2 regions of the Streptococcus dentapri genome follow, and region 2 is predicted to be linked to the other one. Evidence: predicted binding sites of a transcription regulator. Region 2 holds the regulator's gene; the other holds the start of a gene.
What was found. The regulator HrcA, encoded in region 2, represses chaperone genes, less so after heat shock. The targets are predictions, from matches to a motif close to TTAGCACTCNNNNNNNNNGAGTGCTAA.
Positions count from the first base shown of each region.

Region 1: groES (co-chaperone GroES) is a predicted target of HrcA. The motif match lies at 1,091-1,117, and genes of this name have one in related genera.

Region 1 is NZ_JBHSAC010000024.1:20,490-23,883, forward strand. It holds gene ACFOSE_RS02750 (PTS system mannose/fructose/sorbose family transporter subunit IID) at 1-703, shown strand, start outside; gene ACFOSE_RS02755 (DUF202 domain-containing protein) at 721-1,017, shown strand; gene groES (co-chaperone GroES) at 1,140-1,424, shown strand; gene groL (chaperonin GroEL) at 1,480-3,105, shown strand.
Region 2 is NZ_JBHSAC010000042.1:13,939-17,332, reverse strand. It holds gene ACFOSE_RS04775 (M15 family metallopeptidase) at 1-487, shown strand, start outside; gene ACFOSE_RS04770 (glycoside hydrolase family 73 protein) at 484-1,068, shown strand; gene hrcA (heat-inducible transcriptional repressor HrcA) at 1,545-2,579, shown strand; gene grpE (nucleotide exchange factor GrpE) at 2,595-3,149, shown strand.

The DNA of each region.
Region 1 (3,394 bases), on a different contig from region 2:
AGAACTCTATGATAATGAAGATGATAAGGCACGTTCTATGCAAACTTATACGGCCTTCTTCAATACTGAACCACAATTAGGTTCCCTCGTTGTCGGTGTTACTGCTGGTTTGGAAGAAGCTCGTGCCAACGGAGCTGATGGTGTTGATGACGAAACAATCAATGGTCTGCGTGCCGGACTTATGGGCCCTATAGCTGGTATTGGTGACTCTCTTGTTGTTGGTACCTTGATTCCTATTATCTTGGGTATTGCTCTTGGTTTATCATCAAATGGATCACCAGTCGGTGCCATCTTCTATATCATTGTTTGGAACCTACTGGCCTACTTTGGTATGCGCTTTGCCTACTTCAAGGGGTATGAACTTGGTGATAAAGCCGTTGAAGTTTTGGTTGGTCCTCAAGGACAAGCTATCCGTAAATCCGTTGCTATTGTCGGTGGTATGGTTGTTGGTGCCGTTGCTGCTACTTGGGTACCTATCACAACAGCTTTTGAATTAAAAAATTCTTCTGGGAAAACGTTCTTGGTTCTGCAAGATCAATTGGACGGCGTTTATCCAGGTTTCTTGACAGCTGCCTTTGTAGTCTTTTGTTGGTGGCTAATGGCTAAGAAAAATATTTCACCAATTATGGTTATGCTGCTCTTGGTTGTAATCGCCTTCCTCGGTGTTATAACTGGTTTCTTCAATCCAGGATTGAAGTACTAAAATAACTTGGAGTGATTATGCTGACAGAAAAAGAATTTGTAGATGGCTATGAGAAAGAGATTACCTATCAAAAGCACATGATTGAAAATTTGGGGCGTTGGTTTACTCTGATGTTTCTCATCGCTAGTATAGGTGTCATTCTGGTCTATACCCTCTCAGCACATTTGATCGCTCTGATTATAGGAATCATCTTAATTGTTCTGGGTGTCTTAGGAATGCTCATATTTGGTTATGGTATCTACAAGGGGCGTCTTAATGTTCAAAGGGTTATAGATGATTTTGAAGAAAAGCTAAATCAGGCTAAAATAAAATAACTAAAAAAACTTTGCCAAAAGGTAGAGTTTTTTCTTGACTAATTCTGACCAAATGCTAAAATAATAGATGTAATTAGCACTTATAACATAAGAGTGCTAAAAATTAATTGATGGAGGATATTATGTTAAAACCATTAGGTGATCGTATTGTTGTTAAATTTGAAGAGGCAGAAGAGAAAACTGCTGGTGGTTTTGTTCTGGCAGGAGCCAGTCACGAAGCGACAAAGACTGCAACGGTTGTCTCTGTCGGTCAAGGAATGCGTACATTGACGGGAGAGCTGATAGCACCGAATGTTGCTGCTGGAGATAAAGTTTTAGTGGAAAATAATGCCGGTCTTGAAGTGAAAGATGGTCAAGATAAGGTTGCAATTGTTCGCGAAACAGATATTTTAGCAGTATTAGTCTAAGTTTTGGAGAGAAAGGAAAATAAGTCTATCGTACAGATGGATTTGGTAGTATATTATGGCAAAAGATATTAAATTTTCAGCAGATGCACGCACAGCTATGGTACGTGGTGTAGATACTCTGGCAGATACAGTAAAGGTAACGCTTGGCCCTAAGGGACGCAATGTTGTCTTGGAGAAATCATTTGGTTCTCCTTTAATTACCAATGATGGTGTGACTATCGCCAAGGAAATTGAGTTGGAAGACCATTTTGAAAATATGGGAGCCAAGTTGGTTTCAGAAGTGGCTTCGAAAACCAACGATATTGCTGGTGATGGTACAACAACAGCTACCGTGTTAACTCAAGCGATTGTTCGTGAAGGTCTAAAAAATGTCACAGCAGGTGCTAACCCAATTGGTATCCGTCGTGGAATTGAGACAGCTGTTGAGACAGCCGTTGAAGAATTGAAAGTTATCGCTCAGCCGGTCGCCAATAAGGAGGCTATCGCTCAGGTCGCTGCTGTCTCTTCACGCTCTGAAAAAGTTGGGGAATATATTTCAGAAGCCATGGAACGTGTAGGTAATGATGGTGTCATCACTATTGAAGAATCACGCGGTATGGAAACTGAGCTAGATGTAGTTGAAGGAATGCAATTTGATCGTGGTTACCTCTCACAATATATGGTAACAGATAATGAGAAGATGGTTGCTGATCTTGATAATCCTTATATCCTCATTACAGATAAGAAGATTTCAAATATCCAAGATGTCCTGCCTTTATTGGAAGAAGTACTTAAAATGAGCCGTCCTCTATTGATTATTGCTGACGATGTAGATGGTGAAGCTCTCCCTACTCTGGTTCTCAATAAGATCCGTGGAACTTTCAATGTTGTTGCAGTCAAGGCACCAGGGTTTGGTGACCGCCGTAAGGCTATGTTGGAAGATATTGCCATTTTAACAGGTGCTACAGTCATCACTGAAGATTTAGGTTTAGAACTCAAAGATGCCACTGTATCTTCTTTAGGACAAGCAGCTAAGATTACGGTGGACAAAGATTCAACTGTTATTGTTGAAGGAGCCGGTGAAGCTTCCGCTATCGCTAACCGTGTTGCTTTAATCAAGTCGCAGTTGGAAACAACAACGTCTGACTTTGATCGCGAAAAATTACAAGAACGCTTAGCTAAATTATCAGGTGGTGTTGCTGTTATTAAAGTTGGAGCAGCAACTGAGACTGAACTAAAAGAAATGAAACTTCGAATTGAAGATGCGCTCAACGCAACACGTGCAGCGGTTGAAGAAGGTATTGTTTCCGGTGGGGGTACAGCTCTTGTCAATGTCATTGAAAAGGTTGCTGCACTTGATTTAGAAGGAGATGAAGCTACTGGTCGCAATATTGTTTTACGCGCCCTTGAAGAACCGGTTCGTCAGATTGCTGCAAATGCTGGTTATGAGGGCTCAGTGATTATCGAAAAACTCAAGAGCAGCCAAGTAGGAATAGGCTTCAATGCGTCTAATGGTGAATGGGTTGATATGGTTGCTACCGGTATTATTGATCCTGTGAAGGTTAGTCGTTCAGCTTTACAAAATGCTGCATCAGTGGCCAGTCTCATCTTAACAACAGAAGCTGTTGTCGCTGACCAGCCAGAAGAAGCTGCTCCGGCTGCACCAGCCATGGATCCATCAATGATGGGCGGTATGATGTAGTAAGGTTAAAGTTTTTAAGAGATTATTGACAATAAAAATGGTGTCCTCAATTGGCACTGCCCCCCTAACATGAGACAGAAGAAAAACACTCCTGTTGAAATCTAGTAAACTAGAAACAGGAGTGTTTTGTTATGATCAAAAAAGCCTATTCGTTAGAAACTAAGTTAGCCTGCATTGAAATGAAAAAGGCAGGTAAGTCCAATAAGGTCATCATGGAGACCTTGGGAATTAAGAATGATAGTCAAATCTACACCTGGATGAGATGGTATGAGAATGATGAAATGCATCG
Region 2 (3,394 bases):
TAAACCGGTTGACGCTCGAATTGAAGAGGATGTCAAAGATTTTTTGGCTGCTGCACAAGAGATCGATAGTCGAGAACACTTAATTTCTGGTTATCGTACTGTCGAGTACCAAAAGGAACTCTTTGACAACTATGTTCAACAGGAAATGGGTCAAGATTCAAGCCTTAGTGAGGAAGAAGCCGAAGAAAAAGTTAAGACCTATTCACAGCCAGCTGGTGCCAGTGAACATCAAACTGGTTTAGCGATTGATATGAGCACTGTTGACAGCCTTAATGAGAGTGATGCTAGTGTTGTTGAACAGCTAAAAGAAATTGCTCCTAAGTATGGTTTTGTCCTGCGTTTTCAGGAAGATAAAAGTGACTATACCGGTGTAGGCTATGAAGATTGGCACTTCCGTTATGTTGGGAAGGCATCGGCTAGGTATATGACGGAGCATAACTTGAGTTTGGAAGAGTATGTTGTTTTATTAAAGGAGAATAATCAATGAGATCAAGGCTAAAACTTCGGCCTTTTCTAATGGTTTTTGGCTTATTTTTGGCCATCATCATTTTGCCACTATTATTAAATATGCGTACTAAAAGTGTAGATACTAAAGTATCTACGGCTTATACTCAAGGGTCTTTTATCAAAGAAATAGCCCCTCTGGCTCAAAAATTATCGGACTCTTATGGGATCAAAGCATCGATCATCATTGCTCATGCTTCTTTGTCATCAGATTATGGCTCCAATTTATTGGCGGCTCGGTACAATAATTATACAGGTACAGTTGCTCAAGTTGGCCAACCAAAGATTGCCTTGAAGACCCAATCGTATGAAAATGGTCAGCCGCTTACAATCAAGCAACCTTATGCTGTTTATACTGATTGGCAGGACAGTCTCTATGATTATGTGGCAGAAATCAAGTCTGGTATGTGGGGCAAGCAGCTTTACAATAGTTTGGCAACAGCTGAAGACTATGTCACAGCTGCTAGAGCACTGCAAAAAGCTGGTGTTAGAAGTGATACTAACTATGCGGATGAACTCATCTCAGTCATTCAACAGCACAATCTGACTAAGTATGATAAATAAAGAGGTGATAGAGAAACCCAGATTGATATACTCCCCTTATAGTGGACAATGAAAAAAAACAGAAATTCATTAGAAACTGTAAGGGGAGTTTCATCTGCCAAAACCTAGGAAGGCATTCGTAGAAGATAAATTAGAAGTTATTAAGCTGTGCTATTTTTATAAGAATCAATATTTTCTATTTTCAAGAGAAGCACAACAACCTTGTTTCTCTTGAAATGGGGAACAAGGCCGTTTCTTAATCTTTTATTATTTATCCTCCACTTGACAAGAGGCAGTTCAGAGTAAGTCTTCTTTACTGCTTTTTAAATATTTTAAAAAATCTGAGATCTTATAGACAAAATTAGCACTCTTTTAAAAGAGTGCTAAAAAAATTATTTTTTCTCTTGACAAGGAATTTTTAAAGGGTATAATAGGAATATAAATTAGCAGTCTAATCGATAGAGTGCTAAAGCAATCTTTTGTTCAGGAGGTTTATGATGATTACGCAACGTCAGAATGATATTTTATCCATCATTATTGAGTTGTTTACTGAGACTCATGAGCCGGTTGGTTCAAAGGTTTTGCAAAACTATATCTCTTCTAGTAGCGCCACCATTCGCAATGATATGGCAGACTTGGAGAAGATTGGTTTGTTAGAAAAGGCTCACACTTCAAGTGGACGCTTACCTAGTCGTCAAGGTTTTCAATATTATGTGAATCATCTGTTAAATCTCGATCGTATAGATGAAGCGGATGTTTATCAGGTTATTAAAGCCTTTGATTTTGAGTTTTTTAAATTAGAGGATTTACTTCAAAAAGCCAGTGATGTTTTGTCAAAATTGACAGGCTGTACGGCGGTTACTTTAGATGTCGAACCTAGTAGCCAGCGCTTGACTGCTTTTGACATCGTTAAACTTAGTCAGCACGACGCTTTAGCTGTAATGACTTTTGACGATTCTAATCTTGTCGTGAGTCAGTTTGCCATCCCCAAAAGTTTCCTCGACGAGGATTTAACGATACTTAGTCAGCTTGTCCGTGAGCGTTTTTTAAACCAGACGGTTATCGAGATTCATTATCGTATCCGAACAGAGATTCCTCAGATTGTGCAGCGCTATTTTAAAACAACTGATAATGTTTTGGAATTATTTGAACATATCTTTAGGGAAATGTTTGTTGAGAAACTGTTCTTGGCTGGTAAAGAAAATCTTCTCAAGTATTCGGATCTTGAAACCTATCGCTTATTTGATAATGGACAGGAGTTAGCTCTGGAGATTCGTAGTCAATTTAAAGAGCACGAAACCTACAATATCCGATTGGCTGATGAAACTAAGGAAGGATTAGTTTCATTGACGCAGCTCTCTTACAAGTTTTTGATTCCTTATCGAGGTTTTGGGAGTTTAAGTCTGATGGGACCAGTAACGATTGATTATCAGCGTACAATGGGTTTGCTCAATATTATCAGTCGCGTTTTAACAATGAAATTAGCAGATTTTTACCGTTATTTGAGTAGCAATCACTATGAAGTAAATTAAAAAAAAGGAGGCACCATGTCTGAAAAAAAAGATAAAAAGGATAAGCTCGATAAAGAGCTAGAAAAAGAGACTGCTAGCCAGGTTGAAGAGGCAGAGGTTGAAATGGCTGAGCAGGATACTGAAACTAAAAAAAATGAAGAGTTAGCGCAAGCTTTGGAACGTGCAGAAGATTTTGAAAATAAATACTTACGTGCTCATGCTGAGATGCAAAACATCCAGCGTCGTGCTAATGAAGAGCGACAACAACTGCAGCGCTATTGTTCACAAGATCTGGCAAAAGCCATTCTACCAAGTTTAGATAACTTGGAGCGTGCTTTGAGTGTAGATGGCTTGACTGATGAGGTCAAAAAAGGGCTCGAGATGACTTACGATAGTCTGATTCAAGCTCTCAAAGAAGAGGGCGTTGAAGAGGTTGAGGTTGAAAATTTTGACCCCAATTTCCACATGGCAGTTCAGACTCTACCAGCTGATGATGCTCATCCGGCTGATAGCATAGCAGAGGTCTTCCAAAAGGGCTATCAATTACATGACCGCTTATTACGTCCGGCTATGGTAGTGGTTTATAACTAACTTACAAATATTTATAAAAATCTTGTCCGCAATGACGTTAAACTATAATTAAAAATAAAGAAGCGAATAGCTCGCAAAAGTCCGACCGAAATGTCTCGAAACTATACTTAACTAAATTAATTTTAAAAATCGAAAGGAATTGAACCCGAACCGAAAACTCGAAATTTAGAGAACTTACCTATGAAATCTTGATTTTATAGGCAGGTTCCTAAAATTCTATCGTTTTCTAGTGGTTCTTGGTATCT